Regions from separate parts of the Psychromonas sp. CNPT3 genome, predicted to be linked through region 3. Evidence: predicted binding sites of a transcription regulator. Region 3 holds the regulator's gene; each other region holds the start of a gene.

Region 1 (8,192 bases), 140 kb from region 3:
TGATACCGATACTGAAAAAGTAAAGGTTACATTCGTAGACACATTTTAGGGAGCATATCTAAATTTAGGGTTTTTCCTTAGAGGAGATTTTAAACGATGAGTGTAAAAATAAAAGAAACACAACGACCACATATCCCTTGTGAGCATCCCGATGCCAAAATGTATTGCTCCTTATTAAAAGAAAATGTGCGTCGTCAAATATATAAAAAATCTAAATATCACCGCAATGATAAAAAAATAAAACAGATTTTTCAACAAGATGATGTTGCGTTTAAACAAAAATGTCATTTATTAAGTGCTTATGTAGTAGAAGCCTTTGAGCATTACGCGCTATGGGATAATACTTATGCTTACTACCCTGGGCGCCCTAGCCAACAAAGTGCAAAAACGGATGCACTTGAAGGGGTAAGCCGCGTTTTGCCGACGCTGGCCGCTTGGTTACATGCAAATCAAGGCAATATGCAGGGCTTAACGGCAATGGAAGGCCGGAAGATTGATGTGCAACAAATGTTGTTTAGCGCCTTTTTAGCGGGCACTGATCCTGCGCATAGAGGTTACTGGGGGATACTTTCTGATCATGATCAGAAAATATGTGAAAGTGCAGATCTTGCTTTAGCGCTGTGGATAGCCAAAGATTTTATTTGGGATCAATATAATAAAGTGCAACAAACACAAATCATGACCTGGTTTAAGCAAATTAATCACTGTAAAACGGTTGATAATAATTGGCATCTGTTTGTACTAAAGGTGCAATTTGTGATCAAAAGTCTCAGTGGTGAAGATTTTATCGCCCATGATAAATATGCGCGCATAAAAGAATTTTATGTAGGCGATGGTTGGTTTAGAGATGGTGCTAAAGGTAATTATGATTATTATAATGCGTGGGGATTTCATTATTCATTGTATTGGTTAGATCAAATTGATCCTGATTTTGATGCGCAGTTTATTCATCAAGCAATGGCCTCGCACGTAAAAAATTATCGTTACTTTTTTACCCCACAAGGTATTCCTTTTTTTGGTCGTAGTGCTTGTTATCGACTCGCCGCCGCTGTGCCTCTTCTTGCATCATTAGATCAAGGTAGTTCGGCGATAAGTGTTGGCGAGGCAAAGCGCGCATTTAGAATGAGTCTTGAGTATTTTATTGCACATGATGCGTTGAAAAATGGCGCTCCGACACAAGGCATGTTTAGTGATGACGCGCGTCTTGTTGATAATTATAGTGGCCCCGCGAGTTGTTTTTGGTCCATGCGCGCGCTTAATATTGCACTTTATTGTGGGCAACGCATTAATCTTTGGGACTGCGTTGAAAGCCCCTTGCCGATTGAGCAGGGCGACTTTGAGTTTGATATAGATGCGATTGCCGCTAAGGTTATTGGTATTTCTAAGACCCAAGAAGTCGTGGTTATTTTTAAAGAAGATTATACCAAAGATCAAGATCCTTGTTCGCGAGCATTGCAAAAGCAAAGTATCAAATCAAAGTGTAAAGAGGTGCTAACCGGAAGGGCTGATAGACCCAAAAATAATTTATTACGCAAAGGTGTCACTTGTTATTCTTCTAAAATGGGGGCTTTTTTTTGATCCAGAATTTGAATAATAGGGCACCGTTAACACAAATAATAAAAAACGATGCAAGTACGTATTCTTGCCTTTCGTTTTGTAAATAAAATATATATAACAAAGGAAATTAAAATGTTAAAAAAAAGAGTCGCCGTTTTACTTGCAGATGGCTTTGAAGAAGGAGAAGCGGTTGTCTTTATCGATATAATGCGCAGACTAGATATTGAGGTCGATGTATTATCTTCTATGAAAACGACTGCCCTTAAAAGCTATTTTGAAACGCGGATCACAGCCGATCATACGTTAGACTCTCGTGTTACAGAAACATACGATGCAGTGATGATGCCGGGTGGGCCTGTTGGTACTGATAATTTATCGGCGAATACACAGGTTATTTCGTTTATAAAAAGACACATGCAAGAAGGGAAGTATATCTGCGCCTTGTGTTCTTCTGGCGCAAAAGTATTAGCCGCACATGATTTACTTGAAGGGAAAAATTACACAACCGGTGATGGCCTCAGCGATAAATATGCAGATGGAAATTACCAACAAAAGAAAGTGGTGATTGATGGGAATATTGTCACCGGACGAGGTTTGGGCGTTAGTTTTGAATTTGCATTTAGTGTTGCGAAATTATTACTCGGTGATGAACGAGATCCTAAAAGGGATCGTAATAAAGTGGACTGGCAAGCAGATCACATTTATTTTGAGCATTGGCCTGTTTCTTAAAGTCTGCCGTTCTTCTTAGACGAGTAAGCGTTGTGAAATGTGCGCTATTGCACATATTTCACCTATTTAAAGATAAAAGAGACGTCTCTTTTATCTTTAAATTATTTATAGGCTTGGATTTTACTTTTATTACGTTTTTGTAATAAAGATTTATCTTTAAGTTGCTGGTGGACTTTTTTTGATCTACTTTGTAGGGTTGCTATTGCATCCTCTAAACGTTTTAAATCATCAATAACACCCACGAGTATAGGCTCAGGGTTATTATACAAAAGCGCATTGACTTGATCGGAAAAAAAAACTTGTTGCTGTTGAAATAGCTCATAGTTTTCATCGTCAAGAATTTGATGAAGTTTCGTTTGTAGCTTAAATAATGCCAATAATTGAGTTTGTATATTGAGCATAAAGCACCTTCTTAGCGATCATATTGTCGGCGAACATCAGGAGGTATCGCATCCCATGCCGATTTTATTTCATTTATGAGCGAGCCAACTTCCGTTAATGGGCTGGTGTCATTTTTCATATTAGCTTGGGTAACTTGGCTTATCATATAAGAATATAAGTCATATAAATGGCGCGATATATCACCTCCCTTTTCCATATCTAGACTATCTTGTAGCTCTCCGATAAGGCCAATCACTTTGCCCAATAGTTTGTTTTTATTTTCAATATCTTTGCGATCTATGGCCCCTTTTGCAGCTGCGAGATTACCCAGTATATGTTGCATTATCAAAGAGATAAGTGCATGTGGATCTGCTTGTTCAACATGAGTCATGCTGGTGTTTTGATATTTTTTTAGAGACAAGCGCATGTATAATTTTCCTTACTAACGAGATGTTCTTATTAAGTTTACGTCTAAATGGGTTTTTTTAGAATAATTTAATGCTTTTAATTAACTTTTTTTTTATTGCATGTAAACTAGATGTCATATACTTATGCAATAGGTCTATACAGGATAAAGCAAAAATCGAACCAACATTTTAAATTTTAACAAATTAAAACCGTCATAATTTAGTCTCCGTCACTTTTTTGACATGGATTGTTCGCATTTTTACCTTTTACGTTTAAACTTATGAAAACCTTATTTTTTAGAGCAGGTAACATGCAACAACGATTTCCAATTTATGTGGTTGATATCGACCAAGAACAATACAATGAACTATCTGCAGTATTTAATTTTATTGGCGAAACATGTGAGCGAGTTGAAAAAGCAGAATTATTAGATAAAGTAAATCAAGTGCGTCCCTTAGCCATTATTTTAGGCGCAGTCTCTTCTGACTTATTTCAACAGTTTCCTCGTAGTGCTTTTTTGACTTTATCCGGCGAAATCAATGTTGATAATGATAATCACATCGCAGTATTAACCAAACCCATGATTTATGCCTCGTTAATGCAGTTTTTGTATTATTGTCAGTCTTTTAATTGCCCTAAACAAAAATTACATAAAACCAATAAGTATTTAGTGAATGCCTTAATTGGTCGAGGCGATCGTATTGCAGATATTCGTTATTTGATTGAGCAAGTTGCCGACAGTAAAGCCAATGTTTTGATTTTAGGGGAATCGGGTACGGGAAAAGAAGTGGCTGCCCGTGCAATTCATGATATATCAAAACGTAATAAAGGCCCCTTTGTGCCGATTAACTGTGGTGCTATTCCTGCTGAATTATTAGAAAGTGAATTGTTTGGACATGAAAAAGGCGCCTTTACGGGGGCCTTTGCCCAGCGTAAAGGGCGTTTTGAGCTTGCTTATGGCGGTACTTTATTCTTAGATGAAATTGGTGATATGCCGATGCCAATGCAAGTTAAGTTATTGCGTGTATTGCAAGAGCGTACTTTTGAACGTGTTGGTGGTGTTAAAACGATACAAGCTGATGTACGTATTATTGCGGCGACGCATCGCAATTTAGAAACGCTGATCGAAGAAGGTAAATTTAGGGAAGATCTTTATTATCGTTTAAATGTATTTCCTATCGAGAAACCAGCACTGCGCGACCGATGCGAAGATATTCCTTTATTATTGCAAGAATTATTAGCGCGCTTACAAGTTGATCATAAAGCGACCTTACGTTTTACGCAGCGGGCGTTAGAATCGTTAATGGCACATAATTGGCCGGGTAATGTTCGCGAATTATCTAATCTTTTAGAACGATTATTGATATTAAATGCCAATAAAATCGTTGATCTTAGTGATCTGCCGATTAAATATCGTTATGTAGATGCGCAAGGTGAAGACACTGAGGTTATTGAGTACAGTGAAGAGCAAGAGGCTATCGCTGAGCGTGACGCCTTATGTGATATGTTTTCATATATTCCAGAGGTTACAGAAGATACTGAGGTCTTAAATGGCTCTTTAGGGTTTTTAGGACATTTACCTCAAGATGGGATGAATTTAAAAGATAAGTTAACCGAATTTGAAATAGAGATGATAAAACAAGCGCTTGATAGCCAAGATGGCGTTGTTTCTCATGCTGCAGAATTATTATCAATGCGTCGTACTACGTTAGTTGAAAAAATGAAAAAATATGGTTTAAGTAAATAATACCTGTCATTTATCTGGCACGTTAAGTCTAACTGCATGTAAAACATAGTGTTTTTTGTTGGCACGATCATTGCTCTATTGCTTATATATTAAATTATATAAGCAGGTAAAGTGATGAATACTCGCAATGAGCCACAGAATGCCAAAAAATTGGATGTAGAGTCTTTCTCTGGAGAGCTAAAGCAGTTGCGCGCCCAAGCAAATTATATGCAACAACTCTATAATGAATTGCCTTCTGGTTTGATTGTTCTCGATACGGATGGCGTGATAGAGCAAGCTAACCGTGTTGCTGTTACTTTACTTGACGCACCTTTATTAGGGCAATTATGGAGCGATATTATCGCGCGTTCATTTACCCCTAAAAATGATGATGGACATGAAATATCATTACGTAATGGGCGCCGTATTCAACTGTCTATTTCACCGCTTAATGGTCAGGCAGGACAGCTTATATTGTTAACAGATTTGACCGATACGCGTAGATTACAAGCCCATGTAGCTAAATTACAGCGCTTATCCTCATTGGGTAAAATGGTAGCATCATTGGCGCATCAAATTAGAACGCCTCTCTCTGCTGCGATGTTATATGGTGCTAACCTTGCGAATAAAACATTAACTGAAGCCTCTCGCCAACGTTTTCAGGGCAAACTAATGAACCGTTTAGGAGATTTAGAAACGCAGGTTAACGATATGTTGTTATTTGCACGCAGTGGCGATCAAAAAATTATTGAAGAAGTCTCTGTAGTGCGTCTTATTGAAGATGTTAAAGAGGCAAGTGAAGCACTATTAGCCAGTGTAGATGGGAATTTACAATGTCATTTTCCCGATCCTGATTTAGTGATCCTCGCGAATAAAAGCTCATTAGTAAGCGCGATGACCAATCTAATTTCAAATGCGGTTGAGGCAACTGGGCAAGGCTCTCGTCTCTTTATTAGCGCGCAACGTCGAGGGGATAATTGGATGGAAATATCGGTTATGGATAATGGTCCTGGTATTGAGAAAGAGCAACTTGAAAAAGTCATGGAAGCCTTTTATACCACCAAATCACAAGGTACCGGTTTAGGGCTTGCGGTAGTGCAATCCATCGCTCAAGCACATAAAGGCAGTGTGGAAGTTAAATCAGAGTTTGGAAAAGGTAGTTGTTTTACATTAGTGTTACCGTTGCACCGCATCGGTGAACAGCAAAATTTATTTGGAAAAGTGGTAGGAGGCTAGTATGGCACAGGGAAAATTATTAGTAGTTGAAGATGATGCAGGATTACGTGAAGCGTTAATTGATACGTTATTATTAGCGGGCTACCACTGTGTTGAAGTTGATAGTGCAGAGCAAGCATTGATTGTGTTAAACCAGCAAAAATTTGATTTAGTGATCAGTGATATTCAGATGGGCGGTATGTCTGGCTTAACCTTATTACAAAATATTAAAAGAAAATATCCACAGTTACCGGTTCTTCTCATGACCGCTTATGCCACTATTAATGATGCAGTAAATGCAATGCGTGATGGTGCGATTGATTATTTAGCGAAACCCTTTTCGCCAGAAGTGTTATTAAATCAAGTGAGTCGCTATGCACCTATTAATCATGTTGAATCTTGCACGCCGATATACGGCGACCTACATACTGAAAAATTATTTAGTATGGCTAAAAAAGTAGCATTAAGTGATGCGACGGTTATGATCACAGGCCCGAGTGGTAGTGGTAAAGAAATATTATCGCGTTATTTACATGACCAATCGAGTCGTGCAGAGGGTGCTTTTATTGCCATAAATTGTGGCGCTATTCCCGATACAATGCTCGAATCGACGTTATTTGGTTATGAAAAAGGTGCGTTTACGGGGGCAATACAAGCCTGTCCGGGTAAATTTGAGCAGGCTCAAAATGGCACTATTTTACTCGATGAAATCACTGAAATGCCCCTTGAATTACAGGTTAAATTACTGCGCGTTTTACAAGAGCGAGAAGTGGAACGTTTAGGTGGACGAAAAATAATTAAACTAAATGTGCGCGTCATTGCGACCAGTAACCGTGATATTAAAGAAGCGGTCGCTGCCGGCACTTTTAGAGAAGATCTTTATTATCGTTTAAATGTATTTCCATTGCAGTGTTTAGCGTTAAATAAACGCCCTGGTGATATTTTGCCACTGGCAGAGCATTTATTGGCGCGTCATGCCTTAGCACAAAAACAACCGGTATCAGTATTGAGCGAGGCAAGTAAAGCCTTGCTATTAGCCTATCCTTGGCCGGGTAATGTGCGTGAATTAGATAATGTCATGCAACGCGCTCTCATTTTATCAGAGGGACCCTGCATTGAGCGTAATGCACTAATACTCGAAGACGCACAATTTGAAGAAAGACTTTGTGCGGGTGATTTCGAGCCGACAGAGGCAGAAGATATGGATGAGCCTCTGCCAACAAATGCAGTACTTGATCCTCAATTAGGGCTTGGTAAAGGCTTAAAAGATCAAGAAAAAAAGATAATATTAGATGCCTTGGAAAGTTGCTCTGGAAAGCGTAAAGATGTTGCTGAATTGCTGGGTATTAGTCCTCGTACATTGCGTTATAAAATTGCAAAAATGAAAGAAGAAGGGGTTTTACCCTTATAATGCCAAAGGAACTAAAAAAGTGATCCGTATTGTTTGGTGAAATTATCCCACCCTGCGTTGTGCGTTGTGAGTTTTGAAGTGAGAACAGCTATTTCATGTGATTCTCGCCTTGCTAGTGCTGATTTTTCCTGCGTAATATATGCTCACTTAATTAATCCCACTACGATAAAAAGGCTATCAATAAAGGTAGCCTTTTTTATGTCTTTTATATATAAGGCCTTCGGTGATTGGATAAAGGGTGCTTTTTCTGTTTTCCCTTAAATTCCTTGTTACCTCCATGTTAATGACATGTAAAGTGACGTAAATCCTTATGATTATTAATGTTATTTTAAGTGAAAAGTGTGATTTTAATAGGTTGCAATTACTTTAAAAGGTAACTAGTATTCGAGACTAAATTGATAATCATTATTACCAAGGAGAGTCCGATGATAGTAAAGAAAATGTTCAGCCATGTGGCACTATTGAGCGTATTAAGTTTACCGAGTTTAGCTGCGATGGCAGAAGAAGTGAATGTATATTCATTTCGTCAGCCCTTTTTAATTGAGCCTATTATGCAAAAATTCACTCAAGAAACCGGCATCAAAGTAAATATCTTATTTGCTAAAAAAGGGTTGATTGAGCGTGTTAAGCGTGAAGGCAAGCTTTCACCCGCTGATCTTGTGTTAACGACAGATATTAGTCGTCTGATGAAAATGACCAATCAAGATTTAACACAAGCAGTGCACAGTAAACGTTTAGACAGTAATATACCTGCGCAGTATCGCG
Region 2 (8,192 bases), 200 kb from region 3:
TAATTATGCATCCATAAACCCGACGAGTAGTGCCATGCAAAATAGTTTTAAAACTGATGGAGCACCTTGGCAGTGGCAAGCCTTTACTTCCCTTTATGCTAGCTATCTTTTTAATGATATTACCCTTAATGGCAACACTTTTGCAGACAGTCATTATGTTGATATTATTCCCCAACGCTTGCTTTTGAGTCTCGGGGTCGCGATAAGCTACAAAAAATGGGGAATGATTTTTTCTGTGCAGCATGCCAATAAAGACTTTGAAGGCCAAGAGTCAAATAATCAATATGGCTCACTCAGCGTAACTTACCATTATTAACAGAGATCCATATTACTTGCGCTACGTTATCAAACACTGGCACGGATAAAAACTTAAGGGATAACCATTGTTAATGGCTATCCCTTTTTTATTGTGTTGCCGGCAGGATCGATCTTCGAGCGAGCGTCAAAATTTGATTTACTGATTTCACATTTTGATGCTCTGCATATAACGTTACCAAGCATGTACTAATACCAAAGGATCTAAAAATGTGATCCATCTTGCTTGTTGAAATTATCCCATCCTACGTTGTGAGTTTTGAAGTGAGAACAACTATCTTCTACAACTCACGCCGTGCTAGTGTTAATTTTTCCTGCGTAATACATGAAAACTTAATTAATTCCTTTGGTATAACCTAGCAACTTTATGGCTTATTAATCGGTAAATTCTGGATAAGCTTCTAGCCCACAATCATGCAAATCCATTCCAGCATCTTCTTGGGCTGCACTCACGCGAATTCCCATGATCCGTTTAAGTAACCACCAAATGAGTAACGAAGCTAAAAATACAAAGCCAAAAATACTCACAATGCCATAAATTTGTGTTAAAAAAGAGGCCTTATCATTACTCAATGGCACTACCAATAACGCAAAAACACCACAAACACCATGTACGGATAATGCACCAACAGGATCATCTAGTTTTAATTTGTCAAAAAGTAAAATACTGTAGATCACCAATACACCCGCACATGCGCCTACCAGTGTTGCCATCAATGGCGAGGGTGACAAGGGGTCGGCCGTTATTGCAACAAGACCCGCTAAGGCGCCATTTAAAATCATCGTTAAATCCGCTTTCCCCCATTTCCATTTATTAATAAGTAGGGCGCTAATTGCGCCGGCGGCGGCCGCTGTATTCGTATTGACAAAAATACGGCTGACCGCAGAGGCGTTTTCCATATCCGAGATATACAGCTGAGAGCCACCATTAAAACCAAACCAGCCCATCCACAAAATAAAGGTACCTAATGTTGCCAAAGGCATATTAGAGCCGGGAATAGGATGCACTTCGCCTCTTTTTCCATATTTACCTTGCCTTGCGCCCAACAATATTACCCCTGAAAGCGCAGCGGAGGCACCTGCAAGATGCACCACACCCGCACCCGCAAAATCAATAAATCCGGCTGCAGATAAAAAACCGCCACCCCATGTCCAATATCCTTGGAACGGATAAATAAAGCCAGTCATCAAGACAGCGAAGGCTAAAAAAGCCCATAATTTCATACGCTCAGCAACAGCGCCAGAGACAATTGACATCGCCGTTGCAACAAACACCACTTGAAAGAAAAAATCAGCAGATAACGCATAGTTTGCATGCAATTTTTGCTCGCCAATGAGCGCCCCAAATGCGGGAAAATAACCACCGTTACTATTACCGATATACATAATGTTATAACCGACTAATAAAAACATAATGCAAGCCAATGCATATAAGACCAAGTTTTTAGTCAAGATCTCAGTTGTGTTTTTAGATCGCACTAATCCCGCTTCGAGCATTGCGAAGCCTGCAGCCATCCACATAACCAGCACGCCAGAGATCAAAATATAAAAGGTATCAAGTGCAAATTTTAATTCTGTTAACGTATTTTCCATGTTTAAATTCCTTATTCGTACTTATAATGCTTCATCGTTTAATTCGCCCGTACGAATGCGCACTACTTTTTCTAAATTTTGAATAAATATTTTCCCATCCCCCACTTTTCCCGTATTAGCGGCCCCTAATATAGCCTCAATCAATAAATCAACATCTTCATCTTTCACTGCGATTTCTAATTTTATCTTTGGTAAAAAATCAACTTGATATTCAGCGCCTCTATATAATTCTGTATGCCCTTTTTGACGCCCAAAGCCACGCACTTCCGAGACTGTCATCCCTGCAATGCCTGCATCCATGATTGCCTCTCGTACATCGTCTAATTTAAAGGGTTTAATGATCACCACTAACATTTTCATTGCTCGTTCCTTTTTTTATAAGTAAACATCATATATCAATGTCCGTGCCAACTTTAAAGGCAAGCAAAAACAAAGACTTAACTGTTGTTCTATAAACAAATTAACAATAACGCACCACCTTAGTGCAAACATGTCCTATTTTGAACATAAGTACCTATGGTTTTTACACATAAATCATCAAGAAATACACAGGGGTCCTTAGTAAACTGCCATGCATCCTGCTATAGTGAGCGCACTTTTTATATCTCTATAACTCAAAGGCTCCTCCATGAAACGACTCGGTTTACTCTTTGTTGGTCTCGCATTTAGTGTTAATGCGCTAGCAACGCCACGTGTGATCCCCAATGCCCCCGTTATTGCGGCTAAAGCTTATCTTTTAGTGGACTTTGATTCAGGTAAAGTACTTGCCGAGAACAACAGTCAAAAAATATTAGCCCCTGCGAGCCTAACTAAAATGATGACCAGTTACATCATTGGTAATGAGCTTAAAGTGGGTAATATACACCGTGACGATAAAGTGCTTATTTCTGAAAAAGCATGGTCTAAAAACTTCCCTGAATCCTCTAAAATGTTCATTGAAGTGGGTAAAGAAGTCAGTGTTGATGATTTAAACCACGGCATTATTATTCAATCGGGTAATGATGCATGTGTTGCAATGGCAGAGTACATTGCAGGCAGTGAAGGCGCTTTTGTCGATTTAATGAATTCATGGGCAATTCAACTTGGCATGAATAATACGCACTTTATGAATAGTCATGGATTAAATGCGAAGGATCATTACACAACAGCGCAAGATATGGCGACGCTTGCAAAAGCATTAATTCGCGACCTCCCTGAAGAATATAAGCTTTATAGCAAAAAATCATTCAAATACAATGGTATTGAGCAATACAATCGTAATGGCTTATTATGGGATAAAAGCCTAAATGTAGATGGACTCAAAACAGGACATACAGACGCTGCAGGTTACAGCTTAGTTTCCTCTGCGGTGAAAGGTGATATGCGTTTGATCAGTGTGGTTATGGGAACTCGCTCTTCAACGGCCCGTAATGTTGAAAGCAAAAAAATATTAAACTGGGGATTTAGGTTCTTTGAAACATTAACGCCTTATCATGCAGGTGACAAACTAGCCAATGAGCGTATTTGGATGGGCACGCAAGAAACAATAAACTTAGGTGTGAATGTTGATACTACTTTGGTCTTACCTCGAGGTCAGAGCAAAAACTTAAATGCAGACTTTGTTATTGATAAAGAGCTGCGCGCTCCCATCACTAAAGGTCAAGTCGTGGGTCAAGTGAATTACTCCCTCGATGATAAAAACATTGCATCTTATGATCTCATCGCGTTAGAAAGTATCGATGAAGGTGGTATCTTCAGTCGTTTTATTGATTATATCAAATTACTTTTTATCGGTTGGTTTAACTGATCTCGTTTTAATTTTATCTCGACTAAATAATGTTTTCCATTTTAATCAAATGCTTACATATTTACGTCGAGATATAATCATTAACAAATTGCCACTTCATCAACACATTCATTTAACAATCACCTCTAAATATATCTGTATCTATTAGTAAAAAACGCTAATATGACGCAAATAATATACATTCGTTTTCGCCTTTTTATAAATAGAGAAATGTATGGCCCTAAATACTAAATTTGATGAACTCTTAGAGTTCCCTTGTGTCTTTGCCTTTAAAGTGATGGGCGTTGCCGATCCTAAACTTATGATCGACGTGATTGCAGTGATACAGCGCCATGCCCCCGGTGATTATGCACCTACTGTAAAAGAAAGTTCAAAAGGCACTTATCAAGCTTTAAATATCCCCGTCACCGTCACCTGTAATGAGCAAATTGAATCAATCTACAGCGATATTAGCGCCCTTGAATTGGTCCGTCATATTTTATGATCACAGCTCTTGAAACAAGCCAAAGATTAAACATACGTTATCTTGGTTTACAAGACTACCTAACAACCTGGCAAGCGATGAGCGACTTAAGCAGCTCACGAGATAAACAAACTATTGATGAAATATGGGTCGTAGAGCACCCAGCTGTTTTTACACAAGGCAGTGCGGGTAAAGCCGAGCACTTATTATCTCAAAGTGAAATCCCAGTGGTCAAAAGCGATCGTGGCGGGCAAATAACCTACCATGGACCCGGCCAATTAATTATTTATTTGATGATTGATATTCGCCGCAAAGCTTTCAATGTACGCGACTTAGTCAGCATCATCGAAACGAGTATTATCCAACTTTTAAGTGCTCATAATATTGACGCTAACGCGAAAAAAGAGGCGCCCGGTGTTTACGTTAACCAAAAAAAAATAGCCTCACTTGGCCTTAAAATTCGTAAAGGCTGTTCTTTTCATGGCTTGGCATTAAATGTAGACATGGATCTAACACCTTTTTTACAAATTAATCCCTGTGGATATCCCGGCCTTAAAATGACCCAATGTATCAATGAAGGGTTAACACTTAGCCTAAAAGAATTAGCACCAATCTTAGTCGACAAACTAAGCCAACAATTACATTATGTACAGATAGAGAGTTTCTCCCATGAGCAATAAACCAAGCCAACTCACCGCAGGCAAAAAATTACGTGATGCTGATAAGCTATCGCATATCCCGATCAGAGTGATAACTTCAGATAAAAATACAATATTAAAAAAACCATCATGGATGAGAATAAAAATAAAAACCGACAATACGCGCGTTAATGAAATAAAAAAAGCGTTACGCAAAAACAAACTATTTTCTGTTTGTGAAGAAGCTTCTTGTCCTAACCTAAATGAATGCTTTAATCATGGCACCGCCACGTTTATGATTTTAGGAGAGATCTGTACACGTCGCTGTCCATTTTGTGATGTTGGCCATGGTAAACCCTTAGCTGTCGATAAAGATGAGCCAAAAAAACTAGCTGAAACAGTGCGCGATATGAAATTAAAGTACGTTGTGATCACCTCGGTAGATAGAGATGATTTACGAGATGGAGGCGCACAACACTTTGCAGATTGTATTCGTGAAATTCGGTTGCTAAGTCCAGCCATTAAAATTGAAATATTGGTACCTGATTTCAAAGGTAGAATGGATAAAGCATTAGCCTGCTTTGAACATGATATACCGGATGTATTTAACCATAACTTAGAAACAGCGCCACACTTGTACCAAAAAGTTCGCCCCGGTGCTGACTATAAATGGTCTTTACAATTATTGAAAAAATTCAAACAACAACATCCACAGGTACCGACAAAATCAGGAATAATGGTGGGACTGGGTGAAAATAATGCGGAGATTGAACAAGTATTAGAAGATTTGCACGCTCATGGCGTAACAATGCTGACGCTCGGTCAGTATTTACAACCAAGCTTACAACATTTAGCCGTTGAACGTTACGTGCACCCAGATGAGTTTGCTAACTTCTCAAAACGCGCCAAAGAAATTGGTTTTGAACATGCAGCCTGCGGCCCTTTAGTACGATCGTCTTACCATGCTGATTTACAAGCATCAGGACATGAAGTTAAGTAATTTCATTCATTAAATATAGAGTAGAGGATCGCATTTTCTCTGCTCTGTTTTTATCTACAAACGCCTTATAACGATTCATTTTTTATCATTATTCCCTCTGTTTCATATACAACTCTTCTCATTCTCATAAAGCATTCCATTTAACGCCTCTTTTTTATACACCTACATTTCTCACTCTCTACCTAGCATCTACTCACAGAGGCTAGTTAACGTGTATTTCTTTGCATAAAAAGTCTACTTGCTCACAAAACAACAGCATATCATTGTTTTTAAAATCAATTTCACGAAATAATCCAAATCAAATATTAAGCATATACATTAAAAAAAACTAAAATGGGACAAAAAATGAAACGAAAATTATTATTATGCACTTTGATGACATATTGCGCATTCAGCTCAGCGCAAGCAGCACAAACTAACGGCTTAGATCTCGGCCCATTAACCTCTTTAATTGGCACATGGAAGAGCATCGATAGCGGAGGCATTGATGTTGCACCCGGGCAGACACAAAGCGCTGTTGGTGAAGGGGGCGTCGCAATTGAGCCCTATTATGAAACAATCACCTACCAAGCTGTAGCAGATGCAACCAATGCCAGCACACAATATTTAACCGCGTTGTATTATAAACAAGAAGTTTTTAGATCGCGTGATAATCAAAAATTTCATGATCAGCGCGGTTATTTAATTTATGACAAGAAAAAAAATATGCTATACAACTCCTTTTGTATACCTCGTGCCGTGTGCATTGTCGCGCAAGCGAAAATAGATAATAGCAGTAAAATAATTAATTTTGAAAGTGCACCAAGAGGTATTGCAGAGAGTGGATTTATGACCCAAAAGGATACGACAACAAAGTTTACGATGTCACTGGATCTGTCTAAAAAAGATATTTTAAAATACACTCAAATGACTAGCTTAAATGTTTATGGTAAAGCTTTTTCTCATTCTGATTCTGCCACCTTAAAAAGAATACAGTAAATAGCAACATGGCGAAGCTTGATACACTCATATATTAAGATCTAAATTTAAGCTTTATCGATACCTTTTAAATCCTCTCTTTGGGCGCCTGATCAGGAGCCCAAAAACTCAACATTTCACCCCAGAAACGCATAAAGAGGGACTGTTAGTTAATGATGATGCTGAGGACAAAAATTCACCTTGGCCTGCATAGATACCTAATTTTCGCAAATATTTCCACTCATATTCATTATCTACGCCCAATGCAATCACTTTAGTACGGCTGTTTAAGCAGCTTGCGACTAAGCTTTGCAATGCAATTTGATTGTTTTTTCTGCATTGCACATCGCGGATCAAACTTTGATGGATTTTAATATAATCCACATTAAAATCAATAATATATTGTGTACTTATGACCACTTTTCCTACTTGATCAATCGCAATCTTGCATCCTATTTTTTGCAACGTTACCAACGGCTTACGTAAGTCCTCATAATGATGCGCCATACATTGCTCTGATATTTCAAGCACTAACTTTTTACGAAGTGCCTTAGGGAGTTGCATTAATTCATAAATAAACCATTGGAAAACACGCCTGTTTAATAAAATATCAGTACTGATAGAGATACCAATCGCAATACTATTGCGCCCTCTTTTGGTTAATAAACCCAAAATCTGAGTAAGAATATATTTTTCCATCTGAGGCTGGAATCCACATTTTTTAGCCATCACTAAAAAAACAGAGGGAGGAAGTAAGGGGTTATCATCTTTACATATACGCGCTAATAATTGCACGTAGTGACATTTATTTTGTCGCGCAGAAATCACTTGTTGTTGGTAAAAGAAAACCTTTTTCTCAGTGTATACTTTTTCTAAAAAGTGCCCCCAATAGATAGAGCCCTTTTGTAAACTATTTTGTAAAATTGATTGGTCTTCTAAAAACCAACCACTTGCTTTTTGATGCTCAGCAACTAATAACGCGCGCTCTACATTTTCGATGAGTAACGCAGGCTTATCACCGCTATTAAAATGGCTCACGCCAATGTGAAAGAAACAGTCTTTATCCAGACAATCCGGCAAATACAGTAAAAACAAACGTTTCATTAATCTTTTAGACAAGATCTCAGTTTCAGAATATGAGACTTGTGGGATCATAAGAACAAATTCATACTTTGAAAAACGCCCCAGAAAATTATCTTCGTAAGGGCTAACAAATTGCGTTAATAAAGAGCTTATTTGCAATAATAATTTATGATATTCCGTTTCACCCTCACTCCAGTAAACAGACTCTAACTCTTTAAAGTTGATAATTAATAATGCACTCGATAACACACTATTATCTTCTGTCGCTATTTCTAAGCGGTTAATAAATGCAAAGTGATTAGCAAGCCCCGTTGTCGTATCAATAAAAACCTGACTTCGAATAAAGGCATCAAAGTG
Region 3 (8,192 bases):
CACGCTAACAGGCAATGCACAAGTTAAGCAATTAGACAGTCGCATTAACGGCGCTAAAATTATTTATTATTTAAACACCGAAGAGTTGATTGTGATGAGTGATAAAAATAATGAAAAACGGGTTAAAACGGTTTTTTTACCGGCTCAGTTTGAAAAAAACAACAATAAACCTAACTCAACAAAAGAAAAATAAAAATGGCTGAATTGATCGCAACGGGACTCGTAAAAAGTTACAAAGGACGCACCGTCGTAAATGGCGTTAATTTAACCGTTAAAACGGGTGAAATTGTCGGTTTATTAGGCCCAAATGGCGCAGGAAAAACCACCTCATTTTACATGGTGGTAGGCCTGGTTAAACAAGATGAAGGTAAAATATGCATTGATGATGAAGATATCTCACATCAACCCATGCACATTAGAGCGCAAAAAGGGATTGGTTATTTACCTCAAGAAGCCTCTATTTTCAGACGTCTAACCGTAACTGAAAACATTATGGGTATATTACAAACGCGTAAAAACCTAACGTCTGCCCAGCGCACTGAAAAATTGAATGCGTTACTTAATGACTTTAATATTAATCATATTAAAGATAACAAAGGCATGAGCCTCTCTGGGGGTGAAAGGCGACGCGTAGAAATAGCCAGAGCACTCGCAACCGATCCAAAGTTTATTTTATTAGATGAACCTTTTGCCGGTGTTGATCCTATTTCAGTACTCGATATTAAAAAAATTATTGAACAACTACGCGATCGAGGCTTAGGCGTTTTAATCACGGATCACAATGTACGCGAAACATTAGATGTATGTCAGCACTCATATATCGTTAGCCATGGAGAAATAATCGCGATAGGAACTCAGGAGGAGATCCTATCTAATGCCAAAGTTAAAGAAGTCTATTTAGGCGATGCATTTAAGCTATAGTTATCGTCATTAACTCTACTAGTAAGGAAGAAAGTATTTTGATAAAACAAGGTTTACAATTGAAAATGGGTCAGCAACTTGCAATGACCCCTCAATTACAACAAGCAATCAAATTATTACAACTTTCTACCTTAGACTTACAACAAGAGATCCAAAATGCGCTCGATGAAAATCCTCTTCTTGAGCAAGAGGATGATAGTGGCCTTGAAGACATAAAAAAAGAACAAGATAGTAGTCAAATAGATACTGCTGAGGCGATCTCTAAACTAGAGTTTTCTGATGATCTTCCGGTCGAAAATAACTGGGATGAGGCCTATACTCCGCCTCCGACCACCACCATCTCATCCGGACGAAGCTCCTTTGATGGCGAAGATCGTGTTTATCAAGGCGAATCCTGTACCACTTTACAAGATCATCTTGTTTGGCAAATGCAATTAACTCCCTTTTCTGATACCGATTTATTAATTGCAGCCAATATCATCGATTCTATCGATGAATCAGGCTATTTAACCAGTAGCTGTGAATCCATTTTAGAAAGCTTGCAAAAAGATGTAGATGATTTAGAGCTCGATGAAATATTAGCCGTCCTTAAGCGTATACAACATTTTGACCCGGTTGGCGTTGCCTCTCGAGGCACAAAAGAGTGCTTACAAATTCAATTACGAAATCTAAGTGAAGATACGCCTTGGCGCCAAGAAGCGTTAATGATCCTTGATCAACATATGCAACTTTTAGCAAGCCGTGATTATCGAACGTTGGCACGAAAGACTAAATTAAAAGAAGCACAATTAGCCCATATTATGCGTTTAATACAAAGCCTTGAGCCTCGCCCAGGTAATAAAATAGAGAGCAGTCAGGCGCAATATATTGTGCCAGATGTGTATGTAAAAAAAATAGCGGATCAATGGTGCGTCTCTTTAAATCAAGACTGTGATCCAAATTTATCTATAAACCAACATTATGCAGACCTTTGTAAAGGCAAGATCAGTAAAGCTGACAACGCATTTATTAAAGGCCATTTACAAGAAGCAAAGTGGTTTATCAAAAGTTTAGAAAGTCGTAATGATACCTTATTAAAGGTTTCAAAATGCATTGTAGAGCAGCAACAAGATTTTTTTGAACTCGGTGATGAAGCGATGAAGCCGATGGTACTCAATGATGTCGCCTTTGAAGTCGAAATGCACGAATCAACAATCTCTCGCGTCACCACCCAAAAATTTATGCATACGCCACGTGGTATTTATGAATTAAAATTTTTCTTCTCAAGTCATGTGGCGACAGAAAGTGGCGGAGAGTGCTCGTCCACCGCTATTCGCGCTTTAATTAAAAAATTAGTCGCAAGCGAACCTAATAACAAACCATTAAGTGATAACAAAATGACAAAATTACTTGATGATCAAGGTATTAAAGTGGCTCGACGTACCGTTGCAAAATATCGAGAATCCTTAGGCATCCCCCCGTCAAATCAAAGAAAACAGTTAATTTAATGCACTATAATGAGTTATAAGTATGATAAAAATTAAAAAATAGTGATTTACACATGGCAATGCACTTACAACCTGCTAAACTCGCGCCTTTTCAATAAAAAGAAAAAGCGCTTAGCAAAAAAATAGCTAGGAGCGCATCGTTCATGTTAATGTTATTGTTATTATTGCGTTATTTAAACGCTTAATATTTATACATCAGCTTGTTTAAAATAAAGATGATTATCTCTGTTGCATCTATTGAACAGAAAAAAAGTGATCCCTATGAAAATATCTACCTTAATAACTGAAGATTCAGTCTTTAGCCAAGTAAATTGCAACAGCAAAAAATCGGCTTTAGAAAAAATAAGTATTAGTGCGGCTAAAACATTGAACCTTGATCATCAAGTTCTCTTTAATGAACTCATTGCCCGAGAAAAAATCGGCTCAACAGCGGTTGGCTCTGGTGTTGCGATCCCACATATTAAAATTTCCAGCGACTTACCCGCAACAGGTGTTTTTTTACAATGCCAAAAGGGTATTGATTATGATGCATCAGATGGTAAAAGTGTGGATATTTTATTTGCTATCTTTGTGCCCGAAGATCGTTGCCAAGAGTATTTAAGCGCGCTTGCAACCATCAGTGAAAAATTATTAGATAAAACACTCTTACGCCAATTAAGAAGTGCGACCGACGATAAAATATTGTTTGAATGCTTACAATGTAATTAAAAATCAATTAAGGGATCTTAACTATGAAGTTAATCATCATCAGTGGCCGCTCTGGATCGGGTAAAACTATCGCACTACATGTGCTTGAAGATCTGGGTTATAACTGTATTGATGGGATCCCTTTTGCCTTACTTGAACAATTATTAGAAAATGTCGATGCTAAGCACAATAAAGTGGCGATTAGCTTAGACGTACGTAATCTTCCCGGTGAATCCTCGCAGATAGCTGATTTATTGCAACGCTTGCAAGACAAAGTCGAAAGCGACATCATTTACATTGATGCTGACAGTACAGAGCTTATTCGGCGCTATAGCGAAACCAGACGATTACATCCTCTTTCTAAGCAAAAAATGTCCTTATCACAAGCATTAGAATTAGAGCACTTACTGTTACAACCTATCAAAGAGAAAGCCTCTCTCGTTATTGATACTACGACCCTATCTATTCATGATCTCAATGAGCGTTTAAAAATTTATTTACAAGGTAGCAGTAAAAGTAAACTTCTTTTAGTCATTCAATCCTTTGGTTTTAAATATATGCATCCCGAAGATGCTGATTACATGTTTGATGTGCGTTTTTTGCCTAACCCACACTGGCAAGAAGACTTACGACAATATACCGGACTTGATCCTTGCATCGAAGAGTATTTAGATGCCTTTCCCGTCGTAAAGCAAACGATTAATCAAATCGATAATTTATTCCAATCATGGCTTGGACATTTAGAAAATAATAATCGTCATTATGTCACCATTGCAATTGGGTGTACTGGTGGAAAGCATCGCTCCGTTTATGTCGCGGAGCAACTGGCGAAGCGCTTTAAAAATCATTACCCGGTACAAATTGAACATAAATGTTTAAAATAACGATAAAGCAGTAGCTATCAGCAAACAAATCTCTACAATACGCAATAACTTAAGCGGTAAAATACATAAGATCGCTAAGCAAACAAGGTGTCTTGACTTACTATAATATAAAAACAACAAAATAAGAGCCGAATTTAAAGGCCATACACAAAAGTAGACTTAGGCTATTGCATCGCTAAGTTAGCTTAAGCATAAGGAAAAGGGGCCACTCCATGTTGGAAAACAGTGATTTACAAAATGCCCAGCAACGCCTAATCGAAGTTAATAACGCTTTAGAAAGTGGTATGTTTGTCTCAACACGTCGTCTACTTGAAAAAATGCCAGCCTGTGATGTGGCATTGTTACTTGAATCTTCCCCCCCCGCAAACCGTAAAATCCTCTGGAATTTAACTGATCACGACCAACAAGGTGAGATCCTTGAAGAATTAAATGAAGATGCCAAAGACGGTATTATTAGTTTAATGAAAGCCAGTGATCTGGTGGCTGCAACAGAGGGCATGGAAAGTAATGAACTTGCCTATATTTTACGTGGTATTCCAAATAGTCTTTATCAAGCCGTTTTAGAACAAATGGCAGAGCAAGACAGGCACCGCGTAGAGCAAGCATTCGCTTACCCCGAAGATACTGCTGGCTCTATCATGAATACCGACACAATCACCTTGAGACCGGATGTTTCTATTGATGTGGTGCTGCGGTATTTACGCTTAAAAGGCGAATTACCTGAAACAACCGATACACTTTATGTTGTTGATGTAAACGACCAGTTAATTGGTGATGTGCCTCTTTCAACTTTACTTACTGTCGATCCGTCACTCTCGGTTGCCGAGGTTATGAATAGTCAAACAGAAATGCTACTCGTTGCGATGGATGAAAAAGAAATAGCTAAACTTTTCCAACGTCACGATTGGATCTCAGCCCCCGTCGTCGATACCAACAACCAACTTCTCGGACGTATTACCATTGATGATGTGGTCGATATTATTCGTGAATCAGGTGAGCACTCTATGATGGGCATGGCAGGTATGGATGATGACGAAGATACCTTCGCGCCCGTATTTCCGAGTGCCAAAAGACGCACTATGTGGTTATCTGTTAATTTATTAGCCGCCTTTATTGCGGCCTCCGTTTCAAATATGTTTGAAGCCACACTCGAACAAATGGCAACACTTGCAGTCCTAATGACGATTGTGCCTAGCATGGGTGGCATTGCAGGAAATCAAACCTTAGCGCTAGTTATCCGCGGTCTTGCCGTCGGTCATATTAACAGCAGTAATGCAAGGTGGTTAATTGGTAAAGAGGCGGCTATCGGTGTACTAAATGGTATGGTGTGGGCTGTTTTTGTTGCCACGGCAGTGACGCTTTGGAAAGGTGATATTGCCGTCGGTTTGATCATCGCTGGCGCTATGTTTATTAATTTATCCATTGCGGGTATCGCCGGTGTGAGTATTCCTTTGATCATGCATAAATATAAAATAGATCCCGCACTCGCAGGAGGGATGGCATTAACCACGGTCACCGATGTCGTAGGATTATTTTCCTTCTTAGGGATGGCAACACTGGTACTGCGCTATTAGCGCTACATCGTTACTAAGTCATAAAAAATGCTTAAAATAAAAGGCCTAATAGCAATATTAAGGCCTTTTATTTTAAGCATACCCATAACACTTCAAATACTTTATCAGGCACTGACTCATAAGCGACAAGCCTTATGAGGGATACTGGTTTTTCATTTTAAAATATTATCGGTATGTATCAATATTCGTGATTTTTTGACGCTTACTCTTGAATAAATTCACACCATGAGTGCAATAAATTCCAAAAATCCTCTAAACCACAACCCGCTTCTATTTCTAAATTATAAAATGAAAGTGCTTCTTCAAATTCAGGTAGCTCTTCGTCTTCAAGTAAACGATGATTTGTTATCAGCGCTTCTTTGTGGCTAAGCTGTAATGTAAATTCACTGCCCACTAATTTATAGTCACTGAGTTGATGGTTTTGCAACTGCTCAATAGTTTGCAATAAAGACCGAACCCATTGTAATGATTGTCCTTCCATCTCTAGCCATGTTGCAAACGCTTCATGATCCATCGATGTCTTTATACTGACTTTGCCACTTATAAAGTCTTTTCTAAACTCAAATTCCACGGTTATTTAACCTTAAATAAAAAAAGAAAAAGGTGTGCATGTAAACATGCACACCTTTACTTATTAACACTATTAATACCAAAGGCACTAAAAAAGTGAGCCATCTTGCTTGTTAAAATCATCCCTACCTGCGTTATGAGTTTTGAAGTGAGAACAACTATCTCCTGCAACTCATGCCTTACTAGTGCTAATTTTTCCTGCGTAATACATGATCACTTAATAAATTCCATTGGTATAAGTATCAAGTTAACGAGCGTTCAAGTACGTTAGTCGGTACAAGTTCATAAGCTGCTTGTGGTTTTAAAATCACATTAGATTTATTAGCAACCATTAACATTTGTTTTAAGCGTGTTGTTTCAAATGGTTTTAATAATAAACCTTGTACATCTAACAAACTATTAAGACCTAATAGTTCACGTTGTACATCAAAATGTGTACTTAAAATACTAATATCTGCAGACGCTGACGTTTGCCCTGTACGGATATTTTTAATCAGTTTAATACCTGAACCTTCAGATAATAATGTATCGATGATCAATAGATCAAAATCTTGCAATGCCACAGAGCGCTCTGCTTCGATGGTAGTTGCAACACCTTCGACATAAGAGATATCAAGGCTTTCTAATTGCTCAATAAGTTGAATACGCTCAGCTGCTTCGCCTTCTACGACTAATACTTTCATCGCATTAATAGCATTGGCAGATCCCTCTAACTGAGTCATCGGTGCAATATTGTTTTCAGATATGCCAACACCTTCCATACGTGCAATGTAGCCACGTTTAGGGATCGTTGAAATATTAAGACCATGTAAACTTAATGTACCAATACTTTTGCGCAACTGAGAAATATGTTGGTTGATAGTATGGTCGGTGACTAAACGTCCCCAAACATGCTGAGCCAAATCTTCTCGAGTGACAACAGTATTTACATTTTTACATAAAAAATGTAGCAAAGACGTGCGCAATGGACCTAGATAAACCTTACGACTTCCATGAATTAAGCTATTTTGACTTGTGTCAATGTGGTATTCACCCACAACTAAACTTTTTTCTAACATAATAGTACCCATTTCAATTTATTATTATTTATATATACATGGATTGTTTAGACAATCTCTATTTTTATTAATCTATTAAATTTTATCAAAAATTGGTAAAAAAACAAGCTGATTTAAACTAAGATGTGCACTATATTACTTAAAATCAATATAGCGTTTTATTTATCAAATAGTTAGGAATAAAAAAACCCATTGTAAAATTTACAACAGGTTTTAATCAAACTTAAATCACCAACTTAATTGTTTAAATTAACTTAATATTTCATTTATGCTTCCGTGATAGGGATTATCGTCGCGGCTTTATCCATATAACTCTTAATTTTATCAAAATTCAAATAACGATAAGTGTCAGCGGCGGTCGCATCTAACTGCTTTGCATATTGCATATAGACTTCAACCGTCGGTAATTTACCTTCGATGGCAGCCACAGCAGCAAGTTCCGCAGAGCCCAAATAAACATTGGCATTGTTACCTAAACGATGTGGAAAATTACGCGTAGAAGTTGAAAACACAGTGCTATTGTCACTGACTCGAGCTTGGTTTCCCATACACAATGAGCAACCCGGCATTTCAGTTCGCGCGCCGACGCGACCAAAAATACTGTAATAGCCTTCATCTGAAAGTTGGGCTGCATCCATTTTAGTTGGAGGGGCTATCCACAAGCGCGTCGGTAGCTGTCCTTTAAAATTATCAAGGAGTTTACCGGCAGCTCGGAAATGACCTATATTTGTCATACAAGAGCCTAAAAACACTTCATCTATTGTTTGTCCGGCCACTTTTGACAATAGTTTCACATCATCAGGATCATTGGGACATGCAACAATTGGCTCTTTTATATCATTCAAATCGATGTCAATAATAGACACATATTGCGCATCTTCATCGGCTTGCATTAATTGAGGATCTTTTATCCACGCTTGCATCTCTTCAATACGACGTGAAATAGTACGCACATCGCCATAATTTTCCGCAAGCATCCATTGCAACATCACAATGTTAGAATTTAAGTAT
Region 4 (8,192 bases), 1.2 Mb from region 3:
GCTATAAATTCTATGTCCAGTCAGCTTAAATTGGTTTTTAATGCCTTAGATAATGAAGTAGATACTCTTAAAAAAGATAAATTATGCGATCCTGTTTCACAATTACCTAACCGTTTATATTTAACGGGTCAGTTAAATAGTTGGTTGGATACACCTGACTTTGGTGGGTTGTTATTAGCGAATTTTGAATGGATCGAAGATATTCATAACCGCTTTGGTTTTCAAGTGCGCGATGAAACCATTCGTTTATTAGCAAAAAACTTACAAGCGACATTGCCACAATTAAATGAAACAGTGATTGCTCGGATCTCAAATACAGAATTTGCATTTTTGATCTTACAAGCAGATAAAGAGCAGATCACGGTTTATTTACAAGCTCTGATCAGAGTTATCAATCAAGAAATATTAAATGCAGGCTGTGAAGCGAATAGTCGTTTCTCAATTGGTGTAGTGGAAAGACAAGATCCCGTTAATCGCGTGGAGTTTTTATCTCAAGCCGATAATGCATTACAACATGCGATAAACAATAATAAAGTGAGCCATTGGTTCCATCTTGATATGCAACAAGATATGAGCCGCGAACAATGGCGCGCGTTATTAACGACCGCCATGAAAGACAAGGAATTTATATTCCAATGGCAACCAATACACCACACTCTAACGGGTGGGGTTATGCACCGTGAAATCTATTGTCGCCTAAAAATTAATAATAAAATTGAGCGTGCGGGGGTATTTATGCCTTATATTGCACGTTTAGGATTAGGCTCTGAGCTTGATGAAAACTTATTAGAATGCATTGCATTAGATAAATTGTTAATGCGCCAAAAAGAGCCAATTGCTATCAATTTATCGCGAGAAAGTTTGGTCAGCTTAGAATTCCATCAATGGTTAAAACATTACTTAGCGCGATCAACTAATCCAGGTCAATTGCATTTTGAGCTACCAGAAGCTGGGATCACGGCCAATATAAGCGTGTGTCGAGAGCTTTGTGATGTTATTACACAAGGTGGTGCACAATTTGGTATTGATAACTGTGGGAGACAGATGGGCTCGTTAAGTTACCTACAGCAGTTAAAACCTTATTATATAAAACTCGATCTTTCGTTATCGTGTTATGACTCTCAAGAGCAAGAGCATAATCAACAGAATTTTGAGTTATGTCGTGCTTTAGTTAATATTGCGAGAGGTTTAAATATTAAGGTGATCTTAACCGGCATTGAAAATAACGATCATTTAGTGGCCATTAAGTCGTTACGTGCGGACGGATATCAAGGTTATATTAGCTCTCCTGTCGATGTTAGATAAACATATCGGGAAGCGATAAAGCGCTTATAAAATTTTAAAGTGATTGATATTCAATCACTTTTTTTTTGGGCGTTGATTAATAGTTTCAATTTACTTTTTGGCGTATCACGACGCTAATCTCGTGTATTTAGTTTTAAAGACTGCGCGACAGATGTGCTAAAAAGAAGATAGTGATGCTGAGTAATACACGGCAAAAAGAGATAATAGAGAGTCTCGCTGTGAGTCTGATGGATTGTTTGTGTGTTTTTGCGGGGATCATGGCTGAAAAAGGGGCTGTTGAGTGGCAAAAATTGCCGATACTAAGGCGTTACCTGTATTTTACGCCTAAGCGTAAGATACAAGCATCAATTTAAGTCTTATCATCTCAATAGATCATTATTGCGCGTCGATGATTGGTTGCGCATTCTCTGTTTCATTTTGTAGCGCTTCTATATTTGCACGCTCAGCTTTTGAAATGTATTTTTCTTTACTAAGGGGGCTTTTCTTCGCATTCATTTTTTTAATGCGAGATTTTAGTATTTTATTGAGTTTCTTTTTGCGGTTCATAATTTTTCCTAAAAACAGATAAGGCGCTATTGTAAATACGCTTGTTTAGAAAAACAAGCGTTACCCGATTTGATTTTATTAACGTGCTTTCTCTAATTTATCTTTATCCTTTAATAATGATGAATTATCAAGTATTTGCTGCATTTTATTACGCGGATCAAGGTTCATCACATCTTTAATTTTACTGTGTGTATCATTCACACTTTGTAATGCATCGGTCACACCTTTTAGCGCATTCATGCTGGGATCACTACTATTACTGGCAACAGTTTGTGTGTCACCACCTTTAGAGGGCGCGCCAAATAACGAGGGTGTTGTTGACTTCTCATCGGCTTTAGCGGCTGTAAGCTCGGCTTCAGCAATTAAACGTTCTTCATCAGTAGGGGCCACATACGTTGCACTATCTTGGCCGGCAATGCCTGCCATCAGTGCCATAGATATCTCCCCCCCTAATGCGCTAAATTGTTTTTGCATGCTGTCTTTCATTGAGCTTTGAAGCATTTTCTGTGGGGATAAACCCGAATCTAATATATTAGCAGGTGAGAAATCAAAACCAATATCCATGCCCTTATCACTGGCAAGGCCTGCAAGGCTCAAAGTATCAGACGCTTTATTATTAGGACGACTTGCCAGATCATTTGCTTGGTCTGTGTCCAATACATTATTGATAACGCCTTTTAGTTTATCTTTAAAGGAAGCGCTACTATCCGCTGTTTCGGCAACAGGTGAAGACGCATTTTTTACGTTATTTAGTTGTTTGTGTACCATGTTAATTGCACTTAAAATAGCCATATAATTACCTTTAAAAGTCGTCTTTAATGATGGGAGTGACAATGTCTCTAATTTGAACATTTGCCATGTCAGATACGTTTTTAGTGCTTAAAATCGCGCGATCTGATTGTACGGATAGCACGCTTAGGGTGATATCTTCTCTTTTTAAGAGGGGCCCTTGTGATAGCCCATCTTGATGTAATACATATCGTTGTCTGATCAGTTGAAATTTATCACCACGGCGCACGCCATTTTTAGCGCCAATATTGATAACAACCTTATTGTCATAGGTCGCGACAATAGAGGAGAGGGTCGCCTCGCAGTACAGCGCATCATTCACATCTTGTACCACTTGTGTGTTGATATCATTAATACTTTGACCGTATTCAGAGGACCAAAAAAGATTGGTTTTAACATCAAATTGACGTGTAAACTGAAAATCCCAAGGCGAGACCACCGAATAACTGCGTCTGAATATTGTTTCTTTATTGATCGCATCAATGACATATATTTGTAATCGATAATTACGCATGCGCGTACTCGATGTTTCAATGCCTAATATTGAGGACGTTTCTTTATAAAAAGACATGTCTTCTATGCGTCCAAATAAAATATATTGCACATCGTATTGTGTCGCTAGATCACGTGATAAATTAAGCATTTTACTTTCGATATCATAATAACGCGTACTATTTGATGTCAAAGGGCGCGTCATTAAATAGCGTGTATCTATTTGATAAGCTCTGTCATGAAAACGATTAAAGATACGTTCGGTTATCTCTTCATCGAGTGCATATAAACCGCCTAATTGCGCTTGCTGCCGATTTTCTAATTGAATAGGGCCAACAAAAAGCGTTTTAGAATAGCCGTCCCTTTGGCAATTACTCAGTAAATAAATATCGGCTGAAACAGTCACTAGGATCTCTTTCTTTTTAATGGTTTCTGCCAATAATCGCATATCATGTATTTCACCATTAGTGCGCACGGTGAGTTGCTGCGCTTCAAGCACGCCAGACTGTACGATTTGCAATGAGCGTACGCTTGCCCCTCCTTGGTACATTAAAGAGAGCAGGGCGTCTTGTATTGCGAGTTTGCGTGCTTGTTCAATGTTTCCTTTATAGATAGGCGCTTTGCCTTCACCCTCAAACCAGACGGCTTGTACTGAGCATGAAAATAGCATCAATATGCAGAGTGTTTTGATTGAATGCGATTTTATTGAGAGCAACATCGTCAAACTCCTTAAATTGGCCATAAGCTACTGCTAAAGAAAGAAGACAACCAACCTTGTGTTTGTATATCTGCGTGATCGCCAGTGCCACTAAATTCAATGCGACTATTTGCGACTTGATAAGATTCAACAGAATTTTTTTCAGTGATATCAGATGGGCGGACGATACCGGTAAAGCGAATGTATTCTTTGCCATTATTAATCACCAGCCATTTTTCGCCACGTACTTTTAAATTGCCGTTATTGAGGATCTCAACGATAGAGACAGTGATGCGAGCTGTTAGGCTGTGGCTTTGTGCGCTATCGGCTGCACCATCAAAATCTTGGCCTTGTTTCATGCCAAGTTCAACAACTTTACCATTGACTGTCATTGGCCCTCCAGGTACTTGAATGGGATCTAATTTGTAATTGGTAGCGCTGGCAAGTGTGGAGGTGGCAGATTTTGTTGCTACCGCTTTTTCTTTTAATAAGACGGTGATGGAATCACCGAGTTGAAAAGTGGTTTCATAATTATATAAATCATGTGCGGTTTCGCTGTTAAATAATGAGCCTGTGACAAGTATGGCTTCAGCATTACGGCTAGGATCAATGGGCGCATAATAGGGATCATCGGCAGTGGGAGAGTGATCTTCCGTACTACTGGTCACTTGACGCTGTGATTTATCTTCTTTTTGTTGTACTTTTTTGCCAACGGCATTAATGGGATCCATTAATGAAGTACAACCCCACATAAGAACGATGCTGATAGCAATAACAAGTTTTTTTATCATTTTTTATTCCATTTTTTGTCACTATATTGGCGCAGACAAACCGTATTTTAGTATGCTCATTTGCGTATGAATATAATGCAAATAACATGCCAATATGGAACTTAAATAGGTGGCGTGCTAGGGTGCTGGGGGAAATGAGTAAAAAAACCGTGTTTTTTTAGGCCAGTTAGAATTTAAAATAAAAAGGGGCTAGGTCGTAAAAAACAGATGTTACAGGACGAAATCTTAACATTTAGCGTCAAAGCGCTGATAGCATAAGCGCAGAGTAAAGTGCACCCTAAAAACGGGCGTTTCTCAGGTGCACTTAAAACTCACAAAAAATCGTGTCAGTATTTTGTGAGTTTATTATTTAGCGTGGCTCAAATTTTATTGAGCAGCTTCTCTTGCTGCAATAAAGTCTAATGCACGTGAAATACGCACAAGACTGCGCTCTTTACCTATTAAGCGTAGCGTCACATCTAATGAAGGTGATTGACCTGCACCGGTGATCGCAACACGTAAAGGCATACCGACTTTACCCATACCAACTTCAAGTTCGTCTGCTGTTTTTTGGATCAAGTCGTGTAACGTCTCATCACACCAGTCGTTACAGTCTTGTAGTTTTTGTTGAACTAATTGTAAAGCGCCTTTAGCGACAGGGCGAAGGTGTTTTTTAGCCGCCGTTGCATCAAACTCTTTGTACTCTTCAAAAAAGTAACGGCTTGAACTTGCTAAATCAACTAATGTTTTAGCGCGCTCTGCGAGTGCAGTGACAACATCGCTAAGTGCAGGGCCATTCGTCATGTCAATGTTTTGTGTTTGCATATGCCATTGTAAGTGCTCAGCAACATAGGCAGGATCAAGCGTTTTAATGTAATGCTGGTTCAGCCAAATTAACTTGTCATTGTTAAAAGCAGAAGGTGCTTTATTAACACGGTCTAAGGTAAATAGCTCAATCATTTCAGCTTCAGAGAATATCTCTTGGTCGCCATGAGACCAACCTAAGCGTACTAAATAGTTTTTTAGGGCCTCAGGTAAGTAACCGTCATCACGGAACTGCATAACCGATACAGCGCCATGACGTTTAGAAAGTTTAGCGCCATCATCACCTAAAATCATTGCCACATGTGCATATTCAGGGATCGGTGCGCCTAAAGCTTTAAGGATATTAATTTGACGAGGGGTATTGTTAATATGATCTTCACCACGGACGACGTGTGTGATCTGCATATCCCAGTCATCAACAACCACACAGAAATTATAAGTCGGTGTTGAATCAGTACGCTGAATAATTAAATCATCCAACTCTGTATTTGAAAACTCAATATGGTCGCGCACGTGATCATCAAATGCAACACTGCCTTCTTTTGGGTTTTTAAAACGAATAACAAAAGGAAGATCATTTTCTTGAGGCTCTAAATCACGGCATTTACCATCATAGCGAGGCGCTTCACCGGCAGCTTCTTGTTTTTCACGTAAATCATTGACACGCTCTTTAGAGCAGTAACATTTGTAGGCTTTCTTCTCATCTAAAAGTTTTTGGATCAAGTCTTTATAACGGTCAAAACGTTTAGTTTGATAAAAAGGGCCTTCATCCCATGTTAAGCCCATCCAAGTCATGCCTTCTAAAATGGCATCAACGGCTTCTTGTGTAGAGCGTTCAATATCTGTGTCTTCAATACGAAGTACAAATTTACCACCTTTGCTTTTGGCATATAACCAAGAAAAAAGGGCAGTACGAGCACCACCTACGTGTAAAAATCCAGTTGGACTAGGGGCAAAACGAGTTTTAACGGTCATTCGAAAGTTCCTTTAATATACTGAGGAAGATAAAAAAACATATTTTAACTAATAGTTTTGTAATTACATTAATTATTTTACGTAAATTCATAACAAATAAAGAAAAGTAATAATATTTGAGCAGACATCGCTTACCCTTTGTACGGTTAAGCAATAAATGCAATATTTATGATAAAAAGCCTTGACTGAAAAAGGGCTGTCCCTATAATACGCCACACAAACGAGATATCGGTAACGTTATTAAGTTTAATTTTAAAGATGGGCGATTAGCTCAGTTGGGAGAGCACCGCCCTTACAAGGCGGGGGTCAGTGGTTCAAGCCCACTATCGCCTACCATCTTTAACTTCTTTAGCGTAGAAGTAAAATAAGCTTAAATTTAAAGATGGGCGATTAGCTCAGTTGGGAGAGCACCGCCCTTACAAGGCGGGGGTCAGTGGTTCAAGCCCACTATCGCCTACCATCTTTAACTTCTTTAGCGTAGAAGTAAAATAAGCTTAAATTTAAAGATGGGCGATTAGCTCAGTTGGGAGAGCACCGCCCTTACAAGGCGGGGGTCAGTGGTTCAAGCCCACTATCGCCTACCATCTTTGACTTCTTTAGCGTAGAAGTAAAACAAGCTTAAATTTAAAGATGGGCGATTAGCTCAGTTGGGAGAGCACCGCCCTTACAAGGCGGGGGTCAGTGGTTCAAGCCCACTATCGCCTACCATCTTTGACTTCTTTTAACATAGAAGTAAAACAAGTTTAAATTTAAAGATGGGCGATTAGCTCAGTTGGGAGAGCACCGCCCTTACAAGGCGGGGGTCAGTGGTTCAAGCCCACTATCGCCTACCATCTTTAAAAATAATTACGGACGCGAGATGGAGCAGTATGGTAGCTCGTCGGGCTCATAACCCGAAGGTCGTAGGTTCAAATCCTGCTCTCGCAACCAATTCAAAGAAAGATAAAAATCAAAAATATTATTAGAAAATAAAACCCCAAAAGCAAATTCCAAAACCGAAACCAAATCTAAACAAAGAAAACCAAATAAAAAAGATCCAAGAAACCTCATCGGGCTCAGCTATTTATAAACCCTAGCGAAGGTCGTAGGTTCAAATCCTGCTCTCGCAACCAATTCAAAACAAAAAATATTATTAGAAAATCAAACCTTAAAAGAAAACCCCAAAATAAAGAAAACCAAAGAAAAAAGATCTAAGAAACTCAAAAAACCTCATCGGGCTCAGCTATTCATAAACCCTAGCGAAGGTCATAGGTTCAAATCCTGCTCTCGCAACCAATTCAAAGAAAGATAAAAATCAAAAATATTATTAGAAAATCAAACCCCAAAAGAAAATTCCAAAACCGAAACCAAATCTTAGAAAGTCAAAAACCAAATATAAACAAAGAAAACCAAAGAAAAAAGATCCAAGAAACCTCCTCGGGCTCCGCTATTCATAAACCATGGCGAAGGTCATAGGTTCAAATCCTGCTCTCGCAACCAATTTTCAGAAAAACCAAAATCAACTCCTTACTAATTAATTGTGTTTATATGCAGGTGTAATTCGTTTTGTCGTTTTGAGCAAAGGATCTCGTCATAAAAGAGCACACCATGTAACACTTTCCCCATAAAGATTTTTTAACTCATTGTAAAAAAGTAGAAAAATTATTTTATTTTTATCTCTAGGGATCTCTATAAGTTAAAAGCTCAACTTTTACATGAAGTATTCTCACTTACACGCCACTAGAGCTATGTTAACTCACTGTTTATATTTGATTTTTGTGTTATAAAGTAAATTATTAATTAATTATTAGATG

The links. Region 3 encodes sigma-54, which starts transcription at its own class of promoters, with help from an activator protein. Its sites were predicted from a motif close to GTTGGCACGNNNNTNGNNT; they were not measured.
Region 1: the regulator sigma-54 is predicted to act here: its motif matches at 3,242-3,260, upstream of fliS (flagellar export chaperone FliS).
Region 2: the regulator sigma-54 is predicted to act here: its motif matches at 2,302-2,320, upstream of PCNPT3_RS10990 (P-II family nitrogen regulator).
Region 4: the regulator sigma-54 is predicted to act here: its motif matches at 4,696-4,714, upstream of PCNPT3_RS04695 (flagellar basal body L-ring protein FlgH).

The regions. Positions count from the first base shown of each region.
Region 1 is NC_020802.1:2,426,119-2,434,310, reverse strand. It holds gene PCNPT3_RS10670 (DUF2264 domain-containing protein) at 97-1,578, shown strand; gene PCNPT3_RS10665 (DJ-1 family glyoxalase III) at 1,690-2,286, shown strand; gene PCNPT3_RS10660 (hypothetical protein) at 2,388-2,687, opposite strand; gene fliS (flagellar export chaperone FliS) at 2,699-3,094, opposite strand; gene PCNPT3_RS10650 (sigma-54 dependent transcriptional regulator) at 3,386-4,822, shown strand; gene PCNPT3_RS10645 (sensor histidine kinase) at 4,937-6,037, shown strand; gene PCNPT3_RS10640 (sigma-54-dependent transcriptional regulator) at 6,039-7,427, shown strand; gene PCNPT3_RS10635 (Fe(3+) ABC transporter substrate-binding protein) at 7,853-8,192, shown strand, end outside.
Region 2 is NC_020802.1:2,494,902-2,503,093, forward strand. It holds gene PCNPT3_RS10980 (lipid A deacylase LpxR family protein) at 1-316, shown strand, start outside; gene PCNPT3_RS10985 (ammonium transporter) at 691-1,908, opposite strand; gene PCNPT3_RS10990 (P-II family nitrogen regulator) at 1,930-2,268, opposite strand; gene PCNPT3_RS10995 (serine hydrolase) at 2,537-3,694, shown strand; gene ybeD (DUF493 family protein YbeD) at 3,909-4,178, shown strand; gene lipB (lipoyl(octanoyl) transferase LipB) at 4,175-4,837, shown strand; gene lipA (lipoyl synthase) at 4,827-5,795, shown strand; gene PCNPT3_RS11015 (heme-binding beta-barrel domain-containing protein) at 6,141-6,773, shown strand; gene PCNPT3_RS11020 (EAL domain-containing protein) at 6,882-8,192, opposite strand, start outside.
Region 3 is NC_020802.1:2,290,659-2,298,850, forward strand. It holds gene lptA (lipopolysaccharide transport periplasmic protein LptA) at 1-193, shown strand, start outside; gene lptB (LPS export ABC transporter ATP-binding protein) at 196-921, shown strand; gene PCNPT3_RS10125 (RNA polymerase factor sigma-54) at 963-2,408, shown strand; gene PCNPT3_RS10130 (PTS sugar transporter subunit IIA) at 2,670-3,116, shown strand; gene rapZ (RNase adapter RapZ) at 3,140-3,979, shown strand; gene mgtE (magnesium transporter) at 4,192-5,553, shown strand; gene PCNPT3_RS10145 (YacL family protein) at 5,756-6,124, opposite strand; gene PCNPT3_RS10150 (winged helix-turn-helix domain-containing protein) at 6,366-7,181, opposite strand; gene acnB (bifunctional aconitate hydratase 2/2-methylisocitrate dehydratase) at 7,448-8,192, opposite strand, start outside.
Region 4 is NC_020802.1:1,063,525-1,071,716, forward strand. It holds gene PCNPT3_RS04675 (bifunctional diguanylate cyclase/phosphodiesterase) at 1-1,305, shown strand, start outside; gene PCNPT3_RS04680 (hypothetical protein) at 1,479-1,658, shown strand; gene PCNPT3_RS13760 (DUF2986 domain-containing protein) at 1,681-1,851, opposite strand; gene PCNPT3_RS04685 (hypothetical protein) at 1,930-2,643, opposite strand; gene PCNPT3_RS04690 (flagellar assembly protein FlgT) at 2,654-3,850, opposite strand; gene PCNPT3_RS04695 (flagellar basal body L-ring protein FlgH) at 3,862-4,620, opposite strand; gene gltX (glutamate--tRNA ligase) at 4,987-6,399, opposite strand; tRNA gene PCNPT3_RS04705 (tRNA-Val) at 6,660-6,735, shown strand; tRNA gene PCNPT3_RS04710 (tRNA-Val) at 6,784-6,859, shown strand; tRNA gene PCNPT3_RS04715 (tRNA-Val) at 6,908-6,983, shown strand; tRNA gene PCNPT3_RS04720 (tRNA-Val) at 7,032-7,107, shown strand; tRNA gene PCNPT3_RS04725 (tRNA-Val) at 7,157-7,232, shown strand; tRNA gene PCNPT3_RS04730 (tRNA-Met) at 7,253-7,329, shown strand.